DNA from 3 places in the Streptomyces sp. NPDC048002 genome. Region 2 is predicted to be linked to each of the others. Evidence: riboswitches for the same ligand, from Rfam matches in the RefSeq annotation. Region 2 holds a riboswitch; each other region holds the start of a gene.
The links. Region 2 has a riboswitch for cobalamin ahead of AB0E07_RS19455 (cobalamin biosynthesis protein). Riboswitches for the same ligand answer to the same signal wherever they lie in the genome.

Region 1 (4,584 bases), on a different contig from region 2:
GGAGCTCCATGAAGGAGAAGGGGTTCTCCGATCCGTAGACCGGGGCGAAGCCGAGCCGCGTCAGACGCTGGTCGGCGACGCACTCCAGGTACTGCCGCATGGACTCGGTGTTCATGCCCGGGAGGCCGTCGCCGCACAGGTCGCGCGCGAACTGCAGCTCGGCCTCGACGGCCTCCCGCAGCATGTCGGTGACCTGCTCCTGGAGCTGGTCGTCGAAGAGTTCCGGCTCCTCCTTGCGGACCGTGTCCACGACGTCGAAGGCGAAGCTCATGTGCATCGTCTCGTCGCGGAACACCCAGTTGGTGCCGGTGGCCAGGCCGTGCAGCAGGCCCCGGCTGCGGAACCAGTAGACGTAGGCGAAGGCGCCGTAGAAGAACAGGCCCTCGATGCACGCCGCGAAGCAGATCAGGTTGAGCAGGAAGCGGCGGCGGTCGGCCTGGGACTCCAGCCGGTCCAGCTTCTCGACCTCGTTGATCCACTTGAAGCAGAACCCGGCCTTCTCGCGGATGGAGGGGATGTTCTCCACCGCGTCGAAGGCGGCCGCCCGGTCCTCCGGATCGGGGAGGTAGGTGTCCAGCAGCGTCAGATAGAACTGGACGTGCACGGCCTCCTCGAACAGCTGCCGGCTCAGGTACAGCCGCGCCTCGGGGGAGTTGATGTGCTTGTACAGCGTCAGCACCAGGTTGTTGGCGACGATCGAGTCACCCGTGGCGAAGAACGCCACCAGCCGGCCGATCAGGTGCTGCTCCATCGGGGACAGCTTCGCGAGGTCGGCGACGTCCGAGTGGAGGTCGACCTCCTCGACGGTCCAGGTGTTCTTGATCGCGTCCCGGTAGCGCTCGTAGAAGTCCGGGTAGCGCATGGGGCGCAGAGTCAGCTCGAAGCCGGGGTCGAGCAGGTTCTTGGTCTCGTTGGACATTACTGGCAGGCCTCGCAGGACTCGGGGTTCTCAAGGGAGCAGGCGACCGCCTCGGGATCGGCGGCCTGCTGCACGGGGAGGGTGGCCTGCGCGGCGCGGGCGATCCGGGTCGCCGGGCGCGAGCGCAGGTAGTACGTCGTCTTCAGCCCGGACTTCCAGGCGTACGCGTACATCGAGGAGAGCTTGCCGATGGTCGGCGTCTCCAGGAACAGGTTCAGGGACTGGGCCTGGTCCAGGAACGGGGTCCGGGCGGCGGCCATGTCGATCAGTCCGCGCTGCGGGATCTCCCACGCCGTGCGGTACAGGTTCCGTACGTCCTCGGGGATCCAGGCGAAGTCCTGCACCGAGCCGCTGGCCTCGCGCAGCGCCTCCCGGGTCCGCGCGTCCCACACGCCGAGGTCCTTCAGGTCCTGCACCAGGTAGGAGTTGACCTGGAGGAACTCCCCGGACAGCGTCTCGCGCTTGAACAGGTTGGACACCTGCGGCTCGATGCACTCGTAGACGCCGGCGATCGAGGCGATGGTGGCGGTGGGCGCGATGGCCAGCAGCAGCGAGTTGCGCAGGCCGACCGAGGCGATCCGGGCGCGCAGGGCCGCCCAGCGCTCCGGCCAGTTGAGGTCGGTGTCGTAGTGGTCGGGGTGCAGTACGCCCTGGGCGGTGCGGGTCTTCTCCCACGCCGGGAGCGGGCCGTTGCGCTCGGCGAGGTCGGTGGACGCCTCGTAGGCGGCCAGCATCACGCGCTCGGCGATCCGGGTGGACAGCGCCTTGGCCTCGGGGGAGTCGAACGGCAGCCGCAGCTTGAAGAAGACGTCCTGCAGGCCCATCGCGCCGAGTCCGACCGGACGCCACTTGGCGTTGGAGCGGCCCGCCTGCTCGGTCGGGTAGAAGTTGATGTCGACGACCCGGTCCAGGAAGGTCACGGCGGTACGGACGGTGGCGTCGAGGCGCTCCCAGTCCAGGTCGCCGGCGGCCGTGTCGACGAACGCGCCGAGGTTGACCGACCCCAGGTTGCAGACCGCGGTCTCGCCGTCGTCGGTGACCTCCAGGATCTCCGTGCAGAGGTTCGAGGAGTGCACCACGTGGCCCGGCAGGGCGGTCTGGTTCGCGGTGCGGTTGGCGGCGTCCTTGAAGGTCATCCAGCCGTTGCCGGTCTGCGCCAGGGTGCGCATCATCCGGCCGTACAGGTCACGGGCCGGGACGGTCCGGCGGGCGAGCCCGGCCGCCTCCGCCTCGCGGTACGCGGCGTCGAACTCCTCGCCCCACAGGTCGACCAGCTCGGGCACGTCCGCGGGGGAGAACAGCGACCAGTCCTGGTCGGCGTTGACCCGGCGCATGAACTCGTCCGGGATCCAGTGCGCGAGGTTCAGGTTGTGCGTACGGCGGGCGTCCTCACCGGTGTTGTCCCGCAGCTCCAGGAACTCCTCGATGTCGGAGTGCCAGGTCTCCAGGTACACCGCGGCCGCTCCCTTGCGCCGGCCGCCCTGGTTCACGGCGGCCACGGAGGCGTCCAGCGTCTTCAGGAACGGCACGATGCCGTTGGAGTGCCCGTTGGTGCCGCGGATCAGCGAACCGCGCGAACGGATGCGGGAGTACGACAGACCGATGCCGCCGGCGTGCTTGGAGAGGCGGGCGACCTGGTGGTAGCGATCGTAGATGGAGTCCAGCTCGTCCAGCGGCGAGTCCAGCAGGTAGCAGGACGACATCTGGGGGTGCCGGGTACCGGAGTTGAAGAGGGTGGGGGAGGACGGCAGGTAGTCCAGGCGGCTCATCAGGCCGTAGAGCGCGGAGACCTCGTCCACGGAACGCGCCGAGTCGTCCTCGGCGAGGCCGGCGGCGACCCGGAGCATGAAGTGCTGGGGCGTCTCGACGACCCGGCGGGTGATCGGGTGCCGCAGCAGGTACCGGCTGTGCAGCGTGCGCAGGCCGAAGTAGCCGAAGCGGTCGTCGGCGCCGGTGTCGATCAGCGCGTTCAGCCGGGCCGCGTGGGTCCGCACGAACGCGGCGGTCCGGTCGGCGACCAGCCCCTCGCGGTGCCCGACCGCGACGGACTCGGTGAAGGAGGTGACGCCCTGCGAGGCGGCCTCGGCGGCGATGGAGAGGGTCAGCAGCCGGGCGGCCAGCCTGCTGTAGGCGGGGTCCTCGGAGATGAGGCCGGCCGCGGCCTCCGTGGCGAGCTCGCGCAGCTCCGCCTCGTCGGCCCGAGCGGACCGGCCGCGCAGCGCCGCGGCGGCGACCCGGCCGGGGTCGGCGTCGGGGAGGTCGGCGGTCAGCTCGGTCAGGGTCCGCAGCAACGCGGTACCGGGACCGTCGGTCTGAACCAGGTCGGCTGAAGCCGGGTCGGCTGGCGCGATGGTCACGTGGGGCTCTCCCTCGCTCGGCACGGGGCCTTGCGGAGGACAGGCGGCAGCTCACGAGCGCACGGGGCGTCGCGCCCACCGGCCCATTCCACGAGGCCCGGACGTCGAAAGCGCACCGGCCGGGTGGCCGGGCGCGCTGTCGGCAGGTCCTCGGACTGACTCCTGCGCAGGCCGGTTCGGGGAACAGACATGCACAAGTACACCGTTGCGGGACAGTTCCGGATTCGCACCGGATTCCCCTGCGGCGGCAGCGAGCATGAGCATACATCTAGTGCCGGGGCGCGGTGGCACCCCCAGATGTTGTGTCGCGTCGGCTTCAGAGCGTCAACTGATAGGTGAGCAGAGTGAACTCGGGGTGCTCCGGCACGGGGTTCCAGTCGCGGTCCGGGGCGCGGGTGAAACCGAGCCGTCCGTAGATGCGGTGGGCGGTCCGCATCAGGGGCTGGGTGGAGAGCACCAGGCCGGTGCAGCCGGGCGTGGCGCGGGCGTGGTCGACGCAGGCCCGCACCAGGGCCTCGCCGACGCCCCGGCCCCGGGCGCCGTGGTCCACGGCGAGCATGCGGATCTCCGCCTCGCCGGGGCCGGCCAGATCGGCCATCGGTCCGCCGGCGCGGACGAAGGTGACGCCCCCGAGCGGCCGGTCCTGCTCCACGGCCGCCAGCACCAGCGCCGCGGCCGCCCGCTTGGCCACGTCCCGCAGCTCCCCGAGGTACCAGTCGCTCTCCCCGAAGGCCAGCAGCCCGTCCCGGAGATAGGCGCGGGCCGTGATCCCGCCCAGTTCCTCGTACTCGGCGGCGCGCGCCTCACGGATCAGGAAGTCCATGGGGTCGAGTCTGTACGACGACGGGCCGCCGGAACACCTGCTGTCCGGCGGCCCGTCCTGGGGGAGTCTCAGTGCAGCGGCGCCAGGTCCTTCTGCACGCCCGGGTCGCCCGCGTCCGCGGTGTAGTCCTCGGGGCGCGTCTCGTCGACGCCCTCCGGGGCCTTGGCCGCCCTCAGCGCGAAGGTCAGCACCACCGTGACGAGCAGGTTCAGCACGAACGCCGTCAGACCGATGTAGCCGATCTCACCGATGCCGGGGATCTCCTTGGAGGAGCCGCCGAAGTGCTTCTGCGTCGGCGAGGCCACCCCGTAGGCCGCCACCGTGCCGTAGACCATGCCGACCGCCCAGCCGCCCAGCAGCGCCCAGCGGTGGAACCAGCGGGTGAACAGACCGCCCACCAGGGCCGGGAAGGTCTGGAGGATCCAGATGCCGCCCAGCAGCTGGAAGTTGATGGCGACCGTCTTGTCCATGGTCAGCACGAAGGC
Region 2 (4,584 bases):
CCCAAGGTCGCGGTGGCCATGTCCGCCGTGCTGAACCTTGTCGGCGCCTTCCTGTCGGTGGAGGTCGCCAACACGATCTCCAAGGGTCTCGTCGACGAGACCGGCATCCGTCCCGAGGTCATATTCGCCGCCCTGGTCGGTGCGATCCTCTGGAACCTCCTGACCTGGCTGGTCGGACTCCCCTCCAGCTCCTCGCACGCCCTCATGGGCGGTCTGATCGGCGCGACCATCGCCTCGGCCGGCGTCGGTGCCGTCCACGGCGACGTGCTCGTCACCAAGGTCCTGATCCCGGCCATCGCCGCCCCGATCGTCGCGGGCCTCGCGGCGATGCTGGCGACGAAGCTGATGTACTCGCTCGGCAAGAAGGCCGAGGGCAGCAAGTCCTCCGAGAAGGGCTACCGCGCCGGGCAGATCGCCTCCGCCGGTCTGGTCTCGCTGGCCCACGGCACCAACGACGCGCAGAAGACGATGGGCATCATCACCCTCGCCCTCGTCGCCGGCGGCACCCTCGCCCCCGACTCCGACCCGCCGATGTGGGTCATCCTCTCCGCGGGCGTGGCCATCGCGCTCGGCACCTACCTCGGTGGCTGGCGGATCATCCGCACCATGGGCAAGGGCCTCACCGACCTCCAGCCGCAGCAGGGCTTCGCCGCCCAGACCAGCGCGGCGACGGTCATCCTGGCCTCCTCCCACCTCGGCTTCTCCCTCTCCACCACGCACTCCGTCTCCGGTTCGGTGATGGGCGCGGGCCTCGGCCGCAAGGGGGGTGTGGTCCGCTGGTCCACCGCGACCCGGATGTTCGTCGCCTGGGGCCTGACGCTTCCGGCCGCGGCCCTGGTCGCCGCGCTCGCCGAGTGGGTCTGCGGGTTCGGTGACTGGGGCACCGCCCTCGTCGCGGTGTTCCTGATCGGCTCCAGCGCCGCGATCTGGAAGATCTCGCGCCGTGAGGTCGTGGACCACACCAACGTCAACGAGACCGAGGAGCCCGTGGGCGTCGTGACCCAGGCGATGGCCGCGGTGACCCCGCCGCCGGCCGGCCCGGTGACCGAGGACCTCGCGGCGACCATCCCGGCCCCGGCCGGCGATCCGGCGCCGTCGCAGGCCACCGTCTGACCCCCCACCCGGTTAAGGAAGAAGCATCATGAAGATCGACTGGGCGGCTCTCGGCTCCGTCTTCGGCGTCAGCCTCGTGGTCACCGTGGCGCTGGTGGCCCTGTTCACCCTCGGCATCCAGGGCCTGTCCCGTCGCGAGCGCGCGGCGGAACAGGGCGGCTCCGCCGCCCTCGCGGTCACCGGCGCGTACGCCTGCTTCGCCGCGTGCGCGGCGGCGGTGGGCTACGGCATCTATCTGATCGTGGCCTGACCCGGCCCGCACTCCTCCACCCGCCCTGTGGGGACGGCGTCCGACGCCGTCCCCACAGGGCGGGTTTCTGACCTGCCGATGTGGGCCACAGCACACTCTCCCTTCGCAGGTCAAAGGCAAGTTGACGGCCCTTCGGGACCCGTGGTGGACTGCCCGGGCCATGTAGGGCGGCAGAAGAGGAAGCCGGTGCGACTCCGGCGCGGTCCCGCCACTGTCACCGGGGTAGCAATCCCCCGGGAGCCAGGAACTCTCACCGCCCATCCAGTCGAGCCAGGGCGCGGACACCCTGAGTGAGGACGTATCGCCATGCGCGGCTGCCCCCCGAGGTGCAAGGACCGGTTCTCCCGGTTCTACCGGTTCTCCGCCCGGCGCGACGCCCGGGTTCCGAACGACCGCTCGGCCGGCTGAGCCGATGCGGGCCGATCGCGTCTTCGCGTACGGCGCCGCCACCGGCCTCCTGGGTGACCTGCTCCTCGGCGATCCGCGCCGCGGGCACCCGGTCGCCGTGTTCGGCCGCGCCGCGGGTGCCGTGGAACGGCTGCTGTGGCGGGACGACCGGGGCCGCGGCGCGCTGCACACCGCCGTCTGCGCGGGCGGTGCCGTGGCCGTGGGCTCACTGGCCGCCGCGGCCGCCCGCCGCTCCCCCGCCGCCTCCGTCGCGCTGACCGCCGCCGCCACCTGGGCCGTGGTGGGGGGCACCTCACTGGCCCGGGAGGCGCGGGGCGTCGGGCGCGCCCTGGAGTCCGGCGACGTGGAGGCCGCGCGGGCGCGGCTGCCGCATCTGTGCGGGCGGGACCCGCAGGCCCTGGACGCCGACGGGATCGCGCGGGCGGTCGTGGAGTCCGTCGCCGAGAACACCTCCGACGCGGTGGTGGGCGCCCTGGTCTGGGGGGCCGTCGGCGGGGTGCCGGGCCTGCTGGGCTTCCGGGCCGTCAACACCCTGGACGCCATGGTCGGCCACAAGTCGCCCCGCTACCGGCGCTACGGCTGGGCCTCGGCCCGCCTCGACGACGTCGCCGGCTGGCCGGGGGCCCGGCTGACCGCCGCCCTGGCCACCGCCGCCGGGGGGAATCCCCGGGGTGCGCTACGCGCCTGGCGCGCCGACGCCGGCAAGCACCCGAGCCCCAACGCCGGGCCGGTGGAGGCGTCGTTCGCCGGCGCCCTGGGGGTGCGCCTGGGCGGGACCCTGTCGTACGGGGGACGTGTCGAGCACCGGCCGGTGCTGAACGGCCCGGGGCGGGCCGTGGCGGTCACGGACATCGAGCGGGCCGTCCGGCTGTCCCGGCGGGTGGGATGGCTGGCCCTGGGCGTCAGCGTCGCGGCGCGTGCCGCGCTGAAGGGGGGCACGTCATGAGTGGGGGCGGACTGCTGGTCGCCGGGACGACCTCCGACGCGGGGAAGAGCGTGGTCACCGCGGGGATCTGCCGGTGGCTGGTGCGCCAGGGCGTCAAGGTGGCCCCGTTCAAGGCGCAGAACATGTCGCTGAACTCCTTCGTGACCCGCGAGGGGGCCGAGATCGGGCGGGCGCAGGCCATGCAGGCCCAGGCCTGCCGGATCGAGCCGAGCGCGCTGATGAATCCCGTGCTGCTGAAGCCGGGCGGCGAGCAGAGCAGTCAGGTCGTCCTGATGGGCAAGCCCGTGGGCGAGTTGAGCGCGCGCGGCTACCACGGCGGACGGCAGCAGCGGCTCCTCGGCACGGTGCTGGACTGTCTGGCCGAGCTGCGTGCCGACTACGACGCGGTGATCTGCGAGGGTGCCGGATCGCCGGCCGAGATCAATCTACGGCGCACCGACATCGTGAACATGGGCATAGCGCGCAACGCGGGGCTGCCCGTGGTCGTGGTCGGCGACATCGACCGCGGCGGGGTGTTCGCCTCGTTCTTCGGTACCGTCGCGCTGCTCTCCCCCGAGGACCAGGCGCTGATCGCCGGGTTCCTGGTGAACAAGTTCCGCGGCGACGTCTCCCTGCTGGAGCCGGGCCTGGACATGCTGCTCGGGCTCACCGGACGGCCGACGTTCGGGGTGCTGCCCTTCCGGCACGGGCTCGGGATCGACGAGGAGGACGGACTGCGGGTGTCGCTGCGCGGCACGGTCCGGGAGTCGTCGGTCGCGCCGCCCGTCGGGGCGGACGTGCTGCGGGTCGCGGTCTGCGCGATCCCGCTGATGTCGAACTTCACCGACGTCGACGCGCTGGCCGCCGAACCGGGCGTCGTGGTGCGGTTCGTGGACCGGCCCGAGGAACTGGCCGACGCCGACCTGGTCGTGGTGCCCGGCACCCGGGGCACGGTCCGAGCGCTGGCGTGGCTGCGCGAGCGGGGGCTCGCCGACGCCCTGCGCCGAAGGGCCGCCGAGGGGCTGCCGGTGCTCGGGATCTGCGGCGGCTACCAGATCCTCGGCGAGCGGATCGAGGACGAGGTGGAGAGCCGCGAGGGCGTGGTCGAGGCGTTGGGCGTGCTGCCGGTGCGGGTGCGGTTCGCCCGCGAGAAGACCCTCACCCGTCCGTCCGGCGAGGCCCTGGGCGAGCCGGTCGAGGGGTACGAGATCCATCACGGGGTCGCCGACGTCACCGGTGGGGAGGCGTTCATGACCGATGCCGAGGGGCACGCCCTGGACGGCTGCCGGGTCGGGCAGACCTGGGGCACTCACTGGCACGGCTCGCTGGAGTCGGACGGCTTCCGGCGCGCGTTCCTGCGCGAGGTGGCGGCGGCCTCGGGGCGCCGGTTCGTACCGGCCGCCGGCACCTCCTTCGCCGCGCTGCGCGAGGAGCAGCTGGACCGGCTCGGGGATCTGATCGAGCAGCACGCGGACACCGACGCGCTGTGGCGGCTCATCGAGTCGGGCGCGCCGGCCGGACTGCCGTTCGTGCCGCCGGGAGCGCCCGCGTGAGCGCGCCGGCGGGTGTCATCCATACGGAAGCGCGAGGCGACGTCATACGTCCGCAGGCGCAAGGCGACTCGGAGGGCCGACAGTGACCACCCCTTTCCCGTTCACGGCCGTGGTCGGCCAGGACGACCTGCGCCTGGCGCTGCTGCTGAACGCGGTGTCGCCGGCGGTCGGCGGTGTCCTCGTGCGGGGCGAGAAGGGCACCGCCAAGTCGACGGCGGTACGCGCCCTGTCGGCGCTGCTGCCCGAGGTGTCCGTCGTCCCCGGCTGCCGCTTCTCCTGCGACCCCGAGCGGCCCGATCCGGCCTGCCCGGACGGACCCCATGAGCCCGGCAGCG
Region 3 (4,584 bases), on a different contig from region 2:
AGCTCGTCGCGGATCAGCTGCTCGCAGACGTCGGCACGCCGACGCCGCCAGTCGTGCACGGCCTCCCGGTACCCGGTGGAACCGTCCTGCGAACGGTCGCGCCACGGGTCCTCCGCCTCGACGACCCGGTACGGCCCGGTGACATGCGCGTCCAGCATGTCCCGCCGGAGCCGGACCAGGGACGACTTCTGCCGCCCCTTGTCGAGGACGAGGAACACGTCGGTCTCCCGCATGGCCTTCACCGCCGCGAGGGTCAGCTGGTCGGGGTCACCGGACCCGATGCCGATGACGGTGATGAACCTGGTCCTGCCGTCCAACGTCATGCCGCTCCTTGCTCGTGTGCCGTGGTCCCGTCGGCCGGCCGGGGCTGGGACGTCTCGAACGCCCGGCCCCGGCGGGGATGTCGCGTCAGGATGCGGGCAGCTCACCGCGGACGGTGCGGGCGGCGGTGACCAGGTTCTCCAGGGAGGACCGGGTCTCGGGCCAGCCGCGGGTCTTCAGACCGCAGTCGGGGTTGACCCACAGCCGCTCGGCGGGAATGGCCTTCAGACCGGTCCGCAGAAGCTCGGCGGCCTCGTCGGCGCTCGGCACCCGGGGGGAGTGGATGTCGTAGACGCCCGGTCCGGCCTCACGCGGGTAGCCGTGGGCGGCCAGCTCGCGGGCGACCTGCATGTGCGAGCGGGCGGCCTCCAGGCTGATGACATCGGCGTCGAGGTCGTCGATGGCCTGGACGATGTCGCCGAACTCGGCGTAGCACATGTGGGTGTGGATCTGGGTGTCCGGCCGCACCCCGCTCGTGCTGAGCCGGAACGCCTCCGTCGCCCAGGCCAGGTAGGCGGCGTGGTCGGCGGCCCGCAGGGGCAGCGTCTCGCGGAGCGCGGGCTCGTCCACCTGGATGACGGAGGTCCCGGCCGCCTCCAGGTCGCCGACCTCGTCGCGCAGGGCGAGGGCGACCTGGCGGGCCGTCTCGCCGAGCGGCTGGTCGTCCCGGACGAAGGACCAGGCGAGCATGGTGACCGGCCCCGTGAGCATGCCCTTGACCGGGCGGTCGCTCAGCGACTGGGCGTACGACGTCCAGCGCACCGTCATCGGCTCGGGCCGGGAGATGTCGCCGGCCAGGATCGGCGGGCGCACATAACGGGTGCCGTAGGACTGGACCCAGCCGTGCTGCGTGGCCAGGTAGCCGGTGAGCTGCTCGGCGAAGTACTGCACCATGTCGTTGCGCTCGGGCTCGCCGTGCACCAGGACGTCGATCCCGGTCTTCTCCTGGAAGGAGACGACCTCCTGGATCTCCGTCTTGATGCGCTCCTCGTAACCGTCCGTGTCGATGCGGCCGGCCCGCAGGTCGGCGCGGGCGGTGCGCAGTTCGGTGGTCTGCGGGAACGAGCCGATGGTCGTCGTCGGCAGCAGCGGCAGCCCGAGGTGGGCGCGCTGCGCCGCGGCGCGCTCGGCGTACGGCTGGGAGCGGCGCGTGTCCGCGTCGGTCACGGCCTCGGAACGGGACCGCACGGCCGGGTCGCGGGTGATCGGCGAGTCGGCGCGGGAGGCGAGCGCGGCACGGTTGGCGGAGAGTTCGCCGGTGATGCCCGCGGTGCCCTCGGTGAGGCCCTTGGCGAGGGTGACGATCTCGGTGGTCTTCTGCTGCGCGAAGGCCAGCCAGCGCAGGATCTGCGGCTCGATGTCCCGCTCGGCCGCGGTGTCCAGCGGGACGTGCAGCAGCGAGCAGGAGGCGGCGACGTCGACCCGGTCGGCGAGCCCGAGCAGGGTGCCGAGGGTGGACAGCGACTTCTGGAGGTCGTTGATCCAGATGTTGCGGCCGTTGACGACACCGGCGACCAGGCGCTTGCCGGGCAGTCCGCCGACGGCTGCCAGGGCGTCGAGGTTGGAGGCGGCGGACTGGGTGAAGTCCAGCGCCAGTCCGTCCACCGGTGCCTTCGCCAGCACCGGCAGGGCGTCGCCGAGCCGGTCGAAGTAGGAGGCGACGAGCAGCTTGGGCCGGTCGGTGAGGGCGCCGAGGTCGCGGTAGGCGCGCTCGGCGGCGTTCAGCTCGGCCGGGGTGCGGTCCTGGACGAGGGCGGGCTCGTCGATCTGGACCCACTCGGCGCCGGCCGCGCGCAGGTCGGCCAGGACCTCGGCGTACACCGGGAGCAGGCGGTCCAGCAGGGTGAGCGGCTCGAAGTCGGCCGGCACTCCGGGGGCCGGCTTGGCGAGCAGGAGGTACGTGACCGGACCGACCAGCACGGGGCGCGCGGTCAGGCCCTGGGCCAGGGCTTCCTTCAGCTCGGCGACCTGCTTGCCGGAGTCGGCGGTGAAGACGGTGCCGGGGCCCAGTTCGGGGACCAGGTAGTGGTAGTTGGTGTCGAACCACTTGGTCATCTCCAGCGGAGCGACCTCCTGGGTGCCGCGGGCCATCGCGAAGTAGCCGGCCAGCGCGTCGGCGTCGACGGCGGCGCGGTGCCGCTCGGGGACGGCGCCGACCATGACGGTGGTGTCGAGGACGTGGTCGTAGTACGAGAAGTCACCGGTCGGCACCTCGTGGATGCCCGCATCGGCGAGCTGCTGCCAGTTGCTCCGGCGCAGTTCGGCGGCGGTGGCCCGGAGGGCGTCGGCGGTGACGCGGCCCTTCCAGTAGCCCTCGATGGCCTTCTTCAGTTCACGGTTCTGACCCTGGCGGGGGTAGCCGTACACGGTGGCCCGTGCTGCCGCGGCTGCGGACTTCGCTGTCACGGAGATCTCCTTCGCGAGATGAATCCCTGAGATCCCGGGGACGGGACGAGAGCGCGAAGGGTGCGACGAACCGGACGGACACGACCCCGCGCGGCAAAGGCACGGTCGTGCGTGCTGTCTGGTGTGTACGCCGACCCGCCCTCGAGGTCACCGGGATGTCCGCGCACGGAACGGTCCGCGCGCGGGCAGTTGGCAGGTCTTCGGACTCGCGGGCACGCCCTCCGTCCGGAGGACACCTACTGGCCGTCGCTTCCCGGGTCCGGTACGTCGGACCCAGTGCGTATGACGGCGGTCGTTCCCGCTCACCGCTGCGGGGCAGTCCCGGATTCCCACCGGGTTCCCTCTTGCGACGCCACGTCTGGCGGACGGGGCGAACCAGCTGCTGCGATCAGCCTACGGGGTGGAGCGGTGAAAGGAAGAACACCGTCCAGATTTCGGGAAGTCAGGAGCGGATGCCGGACCGGATGCGCGGATGCCGGACCCCGGACACGCGGATGTCGGACCGGACAGGCGGAGGGCGAACCGGACACGCGGATGCCGGACCGGGCACGCGGAGGGCGGGAAGCACGGCGCGCGTGCTTCCCGCCCTCTCCCAGTCGCGCCGCGCGGGACCCTCACCCCTGCGGCGGGTGCGGGCCTCCCGGCCCGCGTCGAACCAGGCCCTCAGTCCTGGTCGTAGGTGTGGAACCCGCGGCCGGTCTTGCGGCCGAGGAGTCCCGCCTCCACCATCCGCTGGAGCAGCGGGGGAGGCGCGTAGAGGGGTTCGCGGAACTCGTCGTAGAGGGACTCGGCGATCGAGGCCACGGTGTCGAGGCCGATCAGGTCGGCGAGCTTCAGCGGTCCCATCGGGTGGGCACAGCCCAGTTCCATGCCCGCGTCGATGTCCGCTGCCGTGGCGAACCCGGATTCCGCCATTCGGACGGCGGAGAGCAGATAGGGGATCAGCAGGGCGTTGACGACGAACCCGGCCCGGTCCTGGGAACGGATGACTGTCTTGCCGAGGGTGCGGGCGGCGAAGTCCTCGACGGCAGCCGTGGTCGCGGCCGAGGTGTGCAGGGAGGTCACCACCTCGACCAGCGGAAGGACGGGTACTGGGTTGAAGAAGTGCAGGCCCACGACGCGGTCCGCACGGCCGGTCGCCATGCCGAGCCGCATGACCGGGAGGGAGGAGGTGTTGGTGGCCAGAACGGCCTCCGGGTCCTCGACGATCTTGTCCAGTCTGGAGAAGACCTCGGTCTTCGCGTCCGGGTTCTCGACGACCGCCTCGACGACGAGCTGCCGGTCGGCCAGGTCGTCCAGGCTGCCGGTGAAGATCAGCCGGGCGAGGGCGTCGTCCGCGTCGTCCCGGGCGAGCTTGCCCCGGCGCACGGCACGGTCGAGGGAGGCTGCCACCCGGTCCCGTGCGGTACGGGCGGCCACCGCGTCCACCTCGCAGACCACGGTGTCGAGTCCGGCTCGCGCGCACACCTCGGCGATGCCGGCCCCCATCTGTCCGCCGCCGACCACTCCGACGCGCACGATGTTCCCGCTCATGCTCCGGCCTCCGCACGCTTCACGAGGTGCCGGGTGTAGGCGTCCGGGGTGAAGAACAGCGGCAACTCGCCGCTCGTTGCGCTGCGTTCGAACAGGGCGCGGATGTCGTCCATGGGTGCCCAGGCGTCCTCGGCGCCGAGCGCGGCCAGTTCGTCCTCCAGGATCCGGTTCACGGTCTCGCGGTCGATGACCCGGTGGCGCAGCCACTGCCAGATCTGCACGCGCGCGATCTCCGCCGTGGCCGCGTCCTCCATCAGTCCGTTGATGGCCACCGCGCCCCGGCCGCGCAGCCACGCGGCGAAGTACCGGACCGTCACGGAGATG

Region 1: another riboswitch for cobalamin. It lies ahead of AB0E07_RS31025 (ribonucleoside-diphosphate reductase subunit alpha); the one in region 2 lies ahead of AB0E07_RS19455 (cobalamin biosynthesis protein).
Region 3: another riboswitch for cobalamin. It lies ahead of metE (5-methyltetrahydropteroyltriglutamate--homocysteine S-methyltransferase); the one in region 2 lies ahead of AB0E07_RS19455 (cobalamin biosynthesis protein).

What each region holds. Positions count from the first base shown of each region.
Region 1 covers NZ_JBEZNL010000035.1:50,720-55,303, reverse strand. Annotated here, with positions in the region: gene AB0E07_RS31030 (ribonucleotide-diphosphate reductase subunit beta) at 1-919, opposite strand, end outside; gene AB0E07_RS31025 (ribonucleoside-diphosphate reductase subunit alpha) at 919-3,276, opposite strand; cobalamin riboswitch at 3,400-3,547, opposite strand; gene AB0E07_RS31020 (GNAT family N-acetyltransferase) at 3,593-4,099, opposite strand; gene mctP (monocarboxylate uptake permease MctP) at 4,168-4,584, opposite strand, start outside.
Region 2 covers NZ_JBEZNL010000014.1:107,358-111,941, reverse strand. Annotated here, with positions in the region: gene AB0E07_RS19465 (inorganic phosphate transporter) at 1-1,113, shown strand, start outside; gene AB0E07_RS19460 (hypothetical protein) at 1,142-1,363, shown strand; cobalamin riboswitch at 1,491-1,634, shown strand; gene AB0E07_RS19455 (cobalamin biosynthesis protein) at 1,776-2,717, shown strand; gene AB0E07_RS19450 (cobyric acid synthase) at 2,714-4,249, shown strand; gene AB0E07_RS19445 (putative cobaltochelatase) at 4,332-4,584, shown strand, end outside.
Region 3 covers NZ_JBEZNL010000005.1:5,170-9,753, forward strand. Annotated here, with positions in the region: gene cobF (precorrin-6A synthase (deacetylating)) at 1-323, opposite strand, end outside; gene metE (5-methyltetrahydropteroyltriglutamate--homocysteine S-methyltransferase) at 409-2,727, opposite strand; cobalamin riboswitch at 2,901-3,122, opposite strand; gene AB0E07_RS09140 (3-hydroxybutyryl-CoA dehydrogenase) at 3,391-4,260, opposite strand; gene aceB (malate synthase A) at 4,257-4,584, opposite strand, start outside.